DNA from 2 places in the Lysinibacillus sp. UBA6686 genome. Region 2 is predicted to be linked to the other one. Evidence: predicted binding sites of a transcription regulator. Region 2 holds the regulator's gene; the other holds the start of a gene.
What was found. Region 2 encodes Rex, which represses fermentation and respiration genes when NADH is low (regulators of the CRP and FNR family bind a similar motif). Its sites were predicted from a motif close to TTGTGAAATATTTCACAA; they were not measured.

Region 1: B2R82_RS10250 (cytochrome ubiquinol oxidase subunit I) is a predicted target of Rex. The motif match lies at 1,922-1,939, and genes of this name have one in related genera.

The regions. Positions count from the first base shown of each region.
Region 1 covers NZ_DKJS01000041.1:8,761-16,332, forward strand. The annotation lists gene B2R82_RS10240 (thioredoxin family protein) at 9-569, shown strand; gene B2R82_RS10245 (diacylglycerol kinase) at 666-1,589, shown strand; gene B2R82_RS10250 (cytochrome ubiquinol oxidase subunit I) at 2,189-3,535, shown strand; gene B2R82_RS10255 (cytochrome d ubiquinol oxidase subunit II) at 3,532-4,557, shown strand; gene cydS (cytochrome bd oxidase small subunit CydS) at 4,570-4,692, shown strand; gene rlmD (23S rRNA (uracil(1939)-C(5))-methyltransferase RlmD) at 5,222-6,586, shown strand; gene B2R82_RS10270 (hypothetical protein) at 6,704-7,000, shown strand; gene B2R82_RS10275 (LTA synthase family protein) at 7,371-7,572, shown strand, end outside.
Region 2 covers NZ_DKJS01000084.1:12,998-20,569, reverse strand. The annotation lists gene tsaD (tRNA (adenosine(37)-N6)-threonylcarbamoyltransferase complex transferase subunit TsaD) at 1-474, shown strand, start outside; gene B2R82_RS22805 (ABC-F family ATP-binding cassette domain-containing protein) at 897-2,837, opposite strand; gene B2R82_RS22800 (redox-sensing transcriptional repressor Rex) at 3,083-3,718, shown strand; gene B2R82_RS22795 (twin-arginine translocase TatA/TatE family subunit) at 3,884-4,069, shown strand; gene tatC (twin-arginine translocase subunit TatC) at 4,086-4,907, shown strand; gene B2R82_RS22785 (CPBP family intramembrane glutamic endopeptidase) at 4,988-5,734, opposite strand; gene groES (co-chaperone GroES) at 5,926-6,210, shown strand; gene groL (chaperonin GroEL) at 6,335-7,572, shown strand, end outside.

The sequences.
Region 1 (7,572 bases), on a different contig from region 2:
TACCAACGATGAAAACAGAGCAACAATATTTTAATGAAGCAATATCAATTCAGCAATATATGGATAACATGACAACGCTAAAAGAGGAGAGCCTTCGCATTTATGATGGCTTTGAAGTGCCAACAAATGATGGCTTTGTCGAGCTGCTAAAAGACAAGCATCCTAAAATTTTAACAATTACAGAGGATTGGTGTGGTGATGCTATGCTAAACAATCCGATTATTCGCCGAATTGCAGAAGCGGCAGGCCTAGATATGCGTGCTGTACTACGTGATGAGGATACAAATTTAATTGATCGCTATTTAACAAATGGTGGTCGCGCTATTCCAATTTATCTTTTACTAGATGATGCTGGACAGGTTATCGGCAAATGGGGACCTCGTGCACCACAATTACAGGAACTAGTAGTGAGCAAACGAGCAGGACTACCCGATAAAGAAGATCCTACATTTGAAGATGCTCAAAAGGCATTATATGCAGAAATTCGTGAGGAAAATATAACGAATCAATCCTATTGGACATTTGTTTATGAAGATTTTAAAAAACAAGTGACATCAGTTTTGAAGTAGTCGTTAATTGAGAGGCATCTGCTATTTATACAGTGCAACATTTCGGCGAATAATTCGTTGAATGAAATAGAATCTTATGAAGCAGGAAGGTATGTTATGAAACGAGCAAGAATCATTTATAATCCTACATCTGGACGAGAGGTATTTAAAAAGCATCTACCAGAAGTATTGGAAAAACTAGAGGTAGCAGGCTATGAGACATCTTGTCATGCAACAACTTGTGAAGGCGATGCAACCATTGCGGCAAAAAATGCAGTAGAACGTGGCTTTGATATCATTATTGCAGTTGGTGGGGATGGCACATTAAATGAAGTTGTTTCAGGTGTGAGCCCATTCGAAAAACGTCCAAAAGTTGGTTTAATTCCGATGGGCACAACAAATGACTTTGCCCGTGCAGTGCATATACCCCGAAATATTGAAGATGCTGTCGATATTATTATAAAGGGTGATACGTTGCCAGTGGATGTAGGTTTATTAAATGGGGAACGCTATTTCATCAATATTGCTGCTGGTGGTCGCATTACCGAGTTAACCTACGAAGTACCAAGCAAAATGAAAACAATGCTCGGGCAGCTAGCTTATTACTTAAAAGCAGTAGAAATGATTCCATCCCTCAAGGCTTCTCACATGCGTATTGAATATGATGGTGAGGTTTTCGATGGCGATGCAATGATGTTTTTATGTGGTTTAACAAATTCAGTGGGTGGCTTTGAAAAGCTTGCACCAGACGCAAGCATCAATGATGGATACTTTACGTTATTAGTATTGAAAAAAGTAAGCCTCCCTGAATTTATTCAGCTAGCCGCAATGGCTTTAAGAGGCGAGCATTTAAATGATGATCGAGTAATTTATAAAAAAGCTAGTGTGGTAAAAGTGACAACAGAAGATGAAATACATCTAAACCTAGATGGCGAATATGGTGGAGATGCACCTGCCACGTTTGAAAATCTAAAACGCCATATTGAAATTTTTGTACCACTTGCAGATATTCGTGAGGAAGATCGTATTTTAATTGAATAAATAAACCAAGGAGCTTTCTTGTGCTTAATCCAGTGCAAGAAAGCTTTTCTTTTGATTTTAAGTGTGATTGATTAATTGGAGGATCAATTTGGATATTCTTTGCTCAATGGTGAAAGAAAGAGCTTAACAAGAGTACTGGACTAGTGAGAGTAAGCTTAAAAAGAGATGATTCTGCCCGATAGTCAAAGGAAAACACTCAAAAAAGCATGCTATTCATTAATGGATTAAAATTACTTAAGTTTCAATTTTTCATCTAATTATGGTTCTAAAAAACCGCTCAATTTTTTGGTGTTAATTCCCATGAATAGGTTAAAATTCATGAAGATCATTGATTGTGAATGAATTAAGAAAAATGTTTGGCAAATGTGCGTATATTACTTGAACAAAATTTGAAACCTTTATAATAGGCTGAAATTTCGGTCCGTTTTAAAGGTTTTTTTCGTTGTAATAGTGGAAAATGGGGGTATAGCTAAGGGAAAGGAAGTGTTGCCTTTGTATAAGTCACAGGAAAGAAAGCTCATTTGGCTAAGCTTCGGTGTTGCAATTATTATGCTACTTTCCATTCTTGGAAGAATATTTGGAAGTTAGGGGGCAATGAGATGATTAATGAATCAGCAGTCTTTTGGAGTAGAGCATTAACAGAGCTAACATTATCGTTCCATATTATTTATGCAACGATTGGTGTGGGTGTCCCGTTAATGATTATGATTGCTCAATGGACTGGGTATAAAAAGAATGATGAGCATTATATCTTAATGGCAAGACGTTGGGCACGTGGTTTTGTTATTACTGTGGCAGTCGGTGTAGTAACAGGGACTGCAATTGGCTTACAGTTATCGTTATTATGGCCAAACTTTATGCAACTTGCTGGTCAAACAATTGCGTTACCACTTTTTATGGAAACGTTTGCATTTTTCTTTGAAGCCATTTTCTTGGGAATTTATTTGTACACATGGGATCGCTTTGATAGTCAGAGAAAGCACATGTTGCTACTAATTCCTGTAGCTGTTGGTGCATCTATGTCCGCTGTGTTTATTACGATTGTCAACGCATTTATGAACGCACCACAAGGCTTTGATATTGTAGATGGGCAGCTAGTGAATATCCAACCATTTTTAGCAATGTTTAATCCAGCAATGCCAACAAAGGTAGCTCATGTTCTTGTGACAGCCTATATGACATCAGCATTTGTCTTAGCAGCAATTGCAGGATACCGTATGCTTCGAGGTTCTAAGCATGTGTACCATAAAAAATCATTATTATTACTGATGAAGATAGGCCTGATTTTCTCTATTGCAGCCGCAATTATCGGAGATTTTTCAGGAAAGTACTTAGCAGAATATCAGCCAGAAAAATTAGCAGCAGCTGAATGGCATTTTGAAACCGAAGATAAAGCTTCACTTATACTTTTTGGTGTGTTAGATGGTGAGGAAGTGAAATATGCCATAAAGGTTCCATATGCCCTTAGTATTTTGGCTTATAATAATCCAACTGCAAAGGTCATTGGTTTAGACCAATTTGCAGAGGAAGACCGTCCCCCTCTGTATATTCACTATCTCTTTAATATTATGGTGTTTATCGGCATGTTCATGGTGCTTGTTTCACTGCTCTACGTGCTGGGGAAAGCACGTGGCTGGCAATTTATCCACACACGTTGGTTTAGATGGGTTATTGTCGCAGGAGGGCCACTTTCTATCATTGCTATTGAAGCTGGCTGGTGGCTCGCAGAAGTTGGACGACAACCTTGGATTTTATATGGTTTAATGCGAACACCAGAGGGAGCAACTACAAGTGATCATGTAGATTTAATGATGCTATTATTTACTGGTGTATATGCTGTATTGGCAATAGGGAGTATTGTGGTTTTGGTTCGTATGTTCAAAAAGAATCCAATTGAACGTGAAATTGAAGATCGCCATTCTGAAAAAGGCGGTGATTTCCTATGACATTAGAGATTTTAGGTATATCAGTACTATGGATTTTCCTATTCGGCTATGTCATTGTCGCTTCGATTGATTTTGGAGCAGGCTTCTTTAATGCCTATAGTCTACTCATTGGGAAAAATCATATTTTAACAAATATTATTAAGCGTTATTTATCACCTGTTTGGGAAGTGACGAATGTCTTTTTAGTATTTTTCTTTGTTGGGATTGTAGGATTCTTCCCACAAACAGCCTTTTATTATGGAACGATTTTACTTGTGCCAGTTAGTATTTCACTTGTGCTCCTTGCAATACGAGGCTCTTACTATGCGTTTGAATCATACGGCTCGCGGGGACATATTGGATACACACTGACATATGGTGTAGCAGGCTTACTTATCCCAGCCTCTCTATCCGTAGTATTTGCGATTGCTGGTGGGGGATATGTTGACATTGTAAACGGGCAACCCGTCTTAAATTATTGGACGCTCTACACAAGTGCTTTTGCCTGGAGTATTGTCGTTTTGAGCATAGCTGCTGTACTTTATATTTCAGCTGTATTTTTAACATGGTATGCCCATAAAGCAAAGGATAAGGAAGCCACAAATCTAATGCGAAAATATGCGCTTATCTGGGCCGCACCTTTAATGGTTAGTGCGCTTGGCATTATGTATGAAATGAAAGCCATCAACCCAGAGAGCTATAATCATATGGTTGATTTATGGTGGCTCTTTGCCATTTCAGCAGTACTATTTATTATTACGGTACTATTAATAGCGATGCGAAAAAATTATGGTCTGGCTGTAGGCCTATTGATTGCCCAATTCGCAGTAGCATTCTTTGCCTATGGTATCGCACAATATCCATATTTACTGTACCCATATTTAACAATTTATGATAGCTTCACCAGCACTCAAATGGCGATTGCACTCGTGATTGCATTTATTTTGGGATTATGTCTGCTTATTCCATCACTATTTTTATTGCTAAAGTTATTCTTATTCAACAAAAATTATGTGACAGGAAAAGAAGACAATCATGCATAGGAGGAAAGAATAATGGAAAAGTTTCTTATGTTTTATGCGCCATTTATTGTAGTAATTCTAGGAATTATCGCTGCGTTTTGGTGGGCACCCAAAGATCGTCATATAGCAAAAGAACAGGAAGAGAGTCGCGAATAGCGGCTCTTTTTTCTGCAGAGTAGGGCTGATTAGATTTGTTCAGTTAAAGGAAAGAAGAATTGCTCAGGTAGCAGAAAGAACTGCTCAGGCAAATAGGAGAACCGCTCAGGGCGAAGTGAGATCTGCTCGGGTTAAGAGGATAATCGCTCAGGTAGTAGAAAAATCCGCTCGGGTCAAGAGAAGAATTGCTCAGGTAGGAGAAAAATCCGCTCGGGTCAGGAGGAGAATTGCTCAGTAGCAGAAAGAACTGCTCGGGCCAAGAGAAGAGTCGCTCAGGTAGGAGAAAAATCCGCTCGGGTCAGGAGGAGAATTGCTCAGGTAACAGAAAGAACTGCTCTGGCCAAAAGAAGAGTCGCTCAGGTAGCAAAAGAAACTGCTCAGGCAAAGAGTAGTTCTGGTCATCTACCCAGATAAATTACGCCAATCTGATTTACTCTGCTCATAAGATAGTTTCCCAATAACAAGCCTTGTTCTTTTTTCATGCGCCAACACATGCTACAATAAGAAGATTGAAATGGAGGATGTATGAATGTCAGCACCCGTGAAAAAAAATGATCGACTAACAGTTTATATAGAAGATTTAACACATGACGGCAATGGCGTGGCAAAGGTTGAGGGCTATTCGCTATTTATACAGGGCGCACTTCCTAACGAAACAGCTCAAATCCATGTGTTGAAAACCTTAAAAAATTACGGCTTTGCCAAAGTTGTAGAAATTATCAAGCCGTCTCCTGATCGTGTGGATGCACCTTGTGACTATTTCCAGCAATGTGGTGGCTGCCAATTACAGCATTTATCTTATGAGGGGCAGCTAAAATGGAAAGAAAATATGGTACGGAACGTTATGCAACGTATTGGTAAAATTAATGCGCCAGTTCTTCCAGTTAAAGGTATGAAAGAGCCTTGGCATTACCGTAATAAAGCGCAAATCCCTTTTTCCGTAAATGAAGCAGGACAAGCAATAGCAGGTTTTTATAAAACGAAGACGCATAGCATTGTCGATATGGAACGTTGTTTAATTCAAACAGGTGAAGCGGATGCTATTCTTGCTGGCTTGAAAAAGGAGTTAGCCGCAACGGGTATCCTACCATACAATGAGCTATCACATGAGGGAATGCTACGTCACGTAATCATTCGTACAGCTCGTGCAACTGGGGAAATCATGGTTGTACTCGTTACGAAAAAGAAAAAGTTCCCTCAAAAAGAGGCAGCCGTTGCGATAATACAAAAGCTTTTACCGAATGTCACATCAATTATGCAAAACATCAACAGTAACAAAACAAATGTCATTTTCGGTGATGAAACCATAAATCTATGGGGCAAGGATGTTATTATCGATACAATTGGTGATGTATGCTTTGAAATTTCAGCTCGTTCATTCTATCAAGTAAACCCTGAACAGACTGAAGTTCTTTACAAGCAAGCACTAGACTACGCTGATCTACAGGGTGACGAACGAGTAATTGATGCCTACTGTGGAATCGGTACTATTTCTCTATTCCTTGCTCAAAAAGCAAAGGCAGTCATGGGCGTAGAAATTGTCCCACAAGCTATTGAAGATGCCAAGCGTAACGCAGCGCTGAACGGCTTTACAAATACGTATTTTGAGACAGGTCCAGCAGAAGAAGTAATTCCACGTTGGTATAAGGAAGGCAAAGAAGCCGATGTGCTTGTTGTAGACCCACCACGTAAAGGGTGTGATGAGGCACTTTTAAACACCATTTTAGAGCAACGTCCGAAGCGGGTTGTCTATGTATCATGTAATCCAGCCACACTTGCGCGCGACCTACGTATTCTGGAGGATGGCGGCTATCAAACACAGGAAATTCAACCAGTTGACATGTTCCCGCACTCCACACATTGCGAAGCCGTAGCGTGGTTAAAGTTAGTTTAATGAAATGATAAAAGAACGAATTTCTAGTAGGAAATTCGTTCTTTTTCGGTACATAAATGGATTAAAGGTATTTTCGAAGAAATTATAATGAAGTAAAATTTTTTATGGAGGCGGACTATGAAGACAGAATTTATTATAACCGTAGTTATCATTTTAGGAATGGTAATTGTAATAGACAAAATATACGAAAAAATTAATATAGAAAATTATTCTCCTATTTGGGAGTATTTTTCTAAAGCCATCCTCTATGGGTTTATTGCTAGCGTTACATTATTCTATGGAAAGGAATCACTAAGAGATGTTAATGCACTAGAATGGGCCATCATTGCAGTTTCAGCAATAGAAGGGATAGGGAACTATATTAATTATGTAAAAGAATCAAAAAGGAGAAAAGAAGAAAAAAGAAAGACTTGAGGTAATCAAACTTGGCTACATAATGAAATAATTCTTCAAAGAGTCGTTTATCAAGGTTTTGTAAGTGAATGTAAAAGATACAGTAATTAGCAGAGTCAATTTTACCCACCAGTACCTAAAAAAATTTTGGATTAAAATACCATAAAAATGTTAGTAACATAACATTTTTATGGTATTTTTTCTATGTCAATATTTATGTTAATTAGCAATGATTATACTAATTGTCTTTATGGTAGTTAACAACTTGACAGAAGTTTAAATGGGGAGTACGATACATTAGTCGCTAAAAAACTATTGCGAAGTAACATATTTTCAAAATGCAATACTTATTTTAGATTTTAATTTAAATAAGTAAAAGGTAGGTGCAAAAATGAAAAATCTAGTAAGTAAAAAAGATGACCTATTACACAACTTTTTAGGAATATATTTATTAGCTGTTTTAATGCTATGGTTTAAAACATATATTAGTCAACTATCACAATTTGACCTAGGCTTAGAGGGAGTCTTTCAACAATTCCTTTTATTAATAAATCCACTAGGTTCAGCAATGCTATTTCTTGGATTTTCATTTT
Region 2 (7,572 bases):
GGGCCACGTATTGACAAGCTTGCACAGGAGGATTGTGAGGCAGTATCCTTTCCAAGAGTTTGGCTAGAAGAAGATTCGTATGATTTTAGCTTTAGCGGCTTGAAATCGGCAGTAATTAATTACAAACATAATATGGATCAACGCGGTGAAAAAATATCTCCTACTGCTGTTGCTAAAGGCTTTCAGGAGAGTGTGGTTGAGGTATTAACAGCAAAAACACTACGTGCCGCACGTGAATATAAAGTGAAACAAGTCATTGCGGCAGGAGGTGTGGCAGCTAATAAGGGCTTGCGTACATCGCTTGAGAAGGTTTTTGCTGAAGAGGGCATTCCATTTTTTGTTCCTCCATTAAAGCTATGTACAGATAATGCTGCGATGATAGGGGCAGCAGCAACACCAATGTTTAAAGCAGGTATACGGGGAGATTTAACGATGAATGGTCGCCCTGGAATGGAGTTGAAATCCTGGGGGTAATAGAAGAAAGAGGTGTCATAGATTAAATTCTATGATACCTTTTTTTGATATGTGAAAAAAATGTAGAAATATTACATGGTGAGCATTGATGAATTGACAAATTTTTCAGATAATTATCCACAGGTTGTGAGGGAATAGAAACAACGAACATCCGTACTTATGCACAAAATGTTGATAACCTGTGCATAACTTGTGGTTATTCTATATATAGTAGCATGTTTTTCACATAAAACTGTGAGTAAAATAATTTGAATCTGTGGATAATGTGGAAAAGTCTGTTGATATGTTGGTATTACTAGATTCTTTGTGTGCATAAAGCTGTGGGCAGTTTTTGTCGAAAAATAGCACTTGACCAATATATATGAAATATAAGCGGAGATAAAGAAAAAAGCCATGTGTCAGGCACACGGCTTTACATCTAACTAGACAATGATATTTTCAAGTTCTTCATTAAGTTCGAGCCATTCTAACTCAAATAGCTCATGTTGTTCTTTAGCGGTGGATAATTCCTCTTGAAGCTGTAAGATTTTCTCATGGTTTGTGAAAATTTCTGGATCACAAAGTTCAGCTTCTAAATGGGTTATTTCTGCAATTACCTTTTGCATTTTATCTTCCAGTTCCTCAATTGTACGCCTTATTTGACGTTCTCGTTTTTTTGCCTCTTTATCAATTTTAGAGGTTGAGACTTTTTCTGTTACATCTGTTTGATCCTGAGATGTAGTAGCCTTCATTTGCGCGAGTTCTAATAGTTCCTGTTTCTTTTCAAGATAGTAATCATAGTCACCTAAGTACTCGAAGGAACCGTCACCAGATAGTTCAACTACTTTCGTAGCGATTCGATTAATAAAATATCTGTCATGTGATACAAATAATAATGTTCCAGGATAATCAATCAACGCATTTTCTAAGACCTCTTTGCTATCTAAGTCTAGGTGGTTAGTAGGCTCATCTAAAATTAAGAAATTTGCCTTTTGCATCATTAATTTAGCAAGAGCAAGCCTAGCCTTTTCACCGCCAGATAAAGAGGATACAGCTTTATCTACATCCTCACCACTAAATAGGAAGCGGCCTAGAACGGTCCGAATATCCTTTTCATTCATTAATGGCCATTCATCCCAAAGCTCTTTTAAAACACTTTTATTGCTTGTGAGCTTTGCCTGCTCCTGATCATAGTAACCAATTTGAACATTTGTTCCATAACGAATTTCTCCAGAGAGTGGAGATAAATCTTTTACAATAGTTTTTAATAGAGTGGATTTACCTACGCCGTTTGGCCCGACAAGCGCAATTCGATCTTCTCTATAGGTACGCAAATGAATGCCACTTGATATTTTTTTAGCATTATAACCTATTGTTAAATCATCCACAGATAATACATCATTTCCACTTTGACGATCGATTGTAAAACCAAAGCTTGCCGATTTTTCATCGCCATCAGGAGATTCCATCCATTCTGTTCGTTCTAACATCTTACGGCGACTTTGTGCCATCTTTGTGGTAGAAGCACGTGCAATATTTTTCTGAATAAATTCCTCAAGCTTGGCTTTTTCATCTTGCTGGCGTTCAAACATTTTCATATCACGCTCATAATTTTTCGCTTTTTCATCCAAATAAGCACTATAATTACCTGTATATTTTGATACCCGATGGCGTGAAACTTCATAGACAATCGATACGACCTGATCTAAGAAATAGCGATCGTGGGAAACAATAAGAATTGCGCCTTCATAACTTTTTAAATAAGATTCCAGCCAGGATAGCGTTTCGATATCTAAATGGTTTGTAGGCTCATCTAGTATTAAAAGATCTGGTTTACTTAAGAGAAGCTTAGCAAGTGCTAAACGAGTTCGTTGTCCCCCTGATAATGAGCGAATGGATTTTTCGTAATCCTCAGGATAAAACTGCATGCCATGAAGCACTGAACGGATATCAGATTCATATTGATAGCCACCTGCATCCTTAAAATTATGCTGTAATTGATCGTACTCAGACATTATTTTGGCATATAAAATAGAATCTTCATAAACCGCTGGATCAGCCATTCGTTGTTCTAGTGAGCGAAGGGTCTTTTCTTGTGCTAAAAGCGGTTCAAAAATGGTTAGCATTTCATCCCAAATCGACAAGGTTGAGTTTAATCCAGCGTGCTGCTCTAAATAGCCGATTTGTATGCCCTTAGGAATAATAATATCGCCCGCATCATATGACATTTGACCAGCAATTATTTTTAGTAGAGTAGACTTACCTGCGCCATTTCGTCCCACTAATGCAACGCGATCACGATGTTGAACTTCTAACTTAACACCACTTAATATTTCATCTGCAAGGAAGGATTTATATAGTTGATTGACCTGTAAAACAATCATTCTTGACACCTCAATTCTTCCTTAGTGTAATGGATGAACGATGTGCTTGCAATGTCGATGCTTTACTTATTCCGAGCTGTCATGTAAGATTGAAACGATTTCCTTTTAGTTAGTGGCGTAAATGGCGCCATTAACTAAAGGGAAATTCTCCAATTAGAAATAATAAACTTTGTAAGTAGTTCAATAAGCATGTATCATTTAAAATATGTTTAGGCGAATTTTGATACATACAAGGAGGAAAAAGTTTGAAACAAGAATTAAAAATTCCACAAGCCACTACTAAAAGACTTCCTCTTTACTATCGTTTTATCCAAAACTTTGCGCACGAAGGCATGGAACGAATTTCATCGAAGGAGCTAAGTGAGGCGATGAAAATAGATTCAGCAACCATTCGCCGTGATTTTTCTTATTTTGGTGCACTTGGGAAAAAAGGATATGGCTATGATGTTCAACATTTATTAAAATTTTTTAGTCAGACGCTAGATCAACATGAAACGACAAAAGTAGCGTTAATCGGTGTAGGGAATTTAGGTAGTGCTCTATTAAAATATAATTTTCAAAAGAACCATAATACACATATCGTTGTAGCATTCGATTCTAAAGCTCCAAAGGATGGCAAAATGATTAGTAATATCCCCGTTTTTCACCCTGATCTATTGGAGGAAAAATATGCAGAATATGGCGCAGAGCTAGCCATTTTAACAGTTTCACCACGCTCAGCACAAAAGATGGCTGATCGTCTAGCAGCCATGAATGCTAAGGGAATCTTAAATTTTACCCCAGAGCGCATTACTGTCCCAGATAAAATGCAACTCTTAACAATAGATTTGTCTGTCGAATTACAGGCACTTATTTATTTAATTCGTAATCAGGAAGAGTGAAAATAATACATAATTCCAAGTATAGTTCACAGTTTCTGTCAAATAGAAATATGAAATAAAATAAGAAGTAATCTATAAGAGTGACGAAAAACTTTCACATATAATTAGTTAGCAAAATGGCGAAATATGCGTTAAAATGATGGATATAAAGAGGAGGTGGCTGAAATGAGTCCAATAGGTCCAATGAGCCTCATTATTATCGGAGTTGTCGCGTTACTAATTTTTGGCCCTAAGAAATTACCAGAGCTTGGTAAAGCATTTGGTTCAACACTACGTGAATTCAAAAATGCTACTAAAGGTTTAGCCGACGATGAAGATGATGATAAGAAAAAGAAAGAACTAGATAAGTAAGTTAGGATGTTGAGGAATGAATCCAAAAGATCTAACTGTTATTGAACATATAGAAGAATTAAGAAAGCGGCTTTTCATTGTTGCCGTTTTCTTTGTTCTTGCTATGATTGCTGGCTTTTTTGTTGCAAAGCCAATTGTTAAATATCTTCAAATTACTGGGGAATCCTATAATATAGAGCTCCATTCATTTGATGTAGTGACACCACTTTCAATTTATATCCAAGTTATTTTTTTAATATCATTTATTGTTTCTTCGCCGATATTGATGTACCAATTGTGGGCATTTATAAGTCCAGGACTAAGGGACATAGAACGAAAAGCAACCTTAAAGTATATTCCGTATTCGTTTTTATTGTTTTTAGCAGGGTTGTCCTTTTCTTTCTTTTACTTCTTTCCTTATGTCCTAAAATTTATGATGAGTTTATCGAATGAATTAGAGGTACTGCCGACAATTGGCATAAAGGAGTATTTTTCATTTTTATTTAGACTTACAATACCATTTGGTTTCCTTTTCCAATTACCGGTAGTAGTCCTATTCTTTTCACGTATCGGAATGCTATCACCTGAAATACTAGTTCGTTTTAGAAAGTATTCCTATTTTGGTTTGTTTGTATGTGCTGCCATAATCGCTCCACCTGAGCTGGCTTCACATTTAATGGTTTCAGTACCTTTGTTTGTTCTTTATGAAATTAGTATTATGATTTCGCGTATTGGCTATAAAAAATATTTGAAATCAGAGGAAATGCGATTGAAAGAGGAGCAGGAAGCTGAGCAAAAACGGCAGGTTGAAGAGGCACTTGAACAGCAGCGACGACAGATTGAAGAATTAAATCAATAAATAATAGAAGCTCGATGCATGTGTATTGAGCTTTTTATTGTAAAGGAAAAATCAGTGGGAAAAAAGCTCCCACTGATTTTTTATTGCATTTTTTGTAGTTCATCGAGCAACTTTTGTAACTGTTCTGCATACACTTGTACAAGTGTCACAAAACCATTCAGCATGACGTGGGCGATAATGGACGTCCAAATGCGTTTTGTCTTATGGTATAAGAAGGCAAAAATTAATCCACAAATTGTATAAAGCAAGATATGTGAAAAGTCCCTATGAATAAGAGCAAAGAAAATGGCACTAACTATTGCTGCTATCCAGAAATTTGTTGTTTGGACAAGCGATCCAAAAATAACACGGCGGAAGACGAACTCTTCTAGTATTGGTCCAAATACGACAATTGCCAATATCGCAATAGGAGCACCTTTAGCAATAGCGACAATATCAGCCGTGTTTTGCGAACCACCTTGGATACCAAATACAGCCATTTCAATAGCTGCGCCAATCATTTGGCCGATGAAAACTAAGAAGAAACCAATAATTCCCCACATAATTGATAGTGGTATCGTTTCTTTCTTTCCCTGATAAATATCCCAAAACGTTTTATCGCGGGAGGTTAGGAATAAGCTAAGGATTAATGCTATGGCGAAGCTTAGTGCAATATACCAGCCTTGTGTAAGTGGAGCGGCTTGTGCACTAGCTAAACCAGTAGTACTCATAACAAGCTTGTGAAACGGTTCTATCAGCCATTTGCCTGATATTTGCATGAGGATATAAATCAATAAAACATATAGGGCTGTTTTTTTATGTTTATTTACTTTTTGAGAATTAGTCACAGTCAAAATCCTTTCCATTCATTATGCTACCTTTCTATTGTAGAGGAATTTGGAAAGAAAACAAAATTTTTCGAAGTTCTGACTTGCAAAAAAAAGTGTGATTGATTATCATAATAATTGTGTTAGCACTCAACTGGATAGAGTGCTAATAAACTCTCAACAAACATTTAATTAATAGGAGGTTGTTTCACTTGTTAAGACCACTAGGAGATCGTATTGTAATTGAACTAATCGAGGTAGAAGAAAAATCTGCATTCGGTATTGTACTGCCAGACTCTGCAAAAGAAAAGCCGCAAGAGGGTAAAGTTGTAGCAGTTGGGACAGGTCGTGTGTTAGAAAACGGACAACGTGTAGAGCTTGACGTTAAAGTTGACGACCGCATTATTTTCTCAAAATACGCTGGTACAGAGGTTAAGTATGAGGGTAATGAATACCTAATCTTACGCGAAAGCGATATTCTTGCAATTATTGAATAATTCAATGCTTTAATAAAGCAATGCCTATAATGATTGTCACATATGACAATAACAGTATGGTGAAATTGATATAAATATATTGATGAAGCTTAACGAATATTCCATTTCAGGAGGGTAAATTCAAATGGCAAAAGATATTAAATTCTCAGAAGAAGCTCGTTCATTAATGTTACAAGGTGTAGATAAATTAGCAAACGCAGTTAAAATTACATTAGGGCCAAAAGGGCGCAATGTGGTTTTAGAAAAAAAATTCGGTTCACCGCTTATTACTAATGACGGTGTTACAATTGCAAAAGAAATTGAACTAGAAAACCCATACGAAAACATGGGTGCAAAATTAGTAGCAGAAGTTGCTTCTAAAACAAATGAAATCGCAGGTGATGGTACGACTACTGCGACAGTTTTGGCACAAGCAATTATTCGTGAAGGCTTGAAAAACGTGACGGCTGGTGCAAACCCTGTTGGTATTCGTAAAGGGATTGATAAAGCAGTTGCTGCTGCACTAACAGAATTACACGCTATTTCTCGCCCTGTAAGCAATAAAGATGAAATTGCACAGGTAGCTGCCATCTCTGCTGCTGATGATGAAGTTGGACAACTTATTGCTGAGGCAATGGAGCGCGTTGGTAACGATGGTGTTATTACAATCGAAGAATCTAAAGGCTTCACAACAGAGCTTGATGTTGTAGAAGGTATGCAATTTGACCGTGGCTATGCTTCACACTACATGGTAACTGATACAGATAAAATGGAAGCGGTTCTTGATAACCCATACATTTTAATTACAGATAAAAAAATTACAAACATTCAAGAAGTATTGCCATTATTAGAACAAGTGGTACAACAAGGTCGTCCACTTTTAATCATTGCTGAAGATGTTGAAGGGGAAGCTCTTGCAACACTTGTAGTAAACAAACTTCGCGGAACATTCAATGCTGTAGCTGTTAAGGCACCTGGATTTGGTGACCGTCGTAAAGCGATGTTAGAAGATATCGCCATCCTAACAGGTGGTCAAGTGATTACAGAAGAATTAGGCTTAGACCTTAAATCTGCTGATATTACATCACTTGGTCGCGCTGCAAAAGTGGTTGTAACAAAAGACAACACAACAATCGTAGAAGGCGTTGGCGGTGCAGATGCAATTGAAGGCCGTATTGGTCAAATCCGTGCTCAGCTTGCTGAAACAACTTCAGAATTCGATAAAGAAAAATTACAAGAACGCCTTGCAAAATTAGCAGGTGGTGTAGCAGTCATCAAAGTTGGTGCTGCAACAGAAACTGAGTTAAAAGAACGTAAACTTCGTATTGAAGATGCACTGAACTCAACTCGTGCAGCTGTTGAAGAAGGTATCGTATCAGGTGG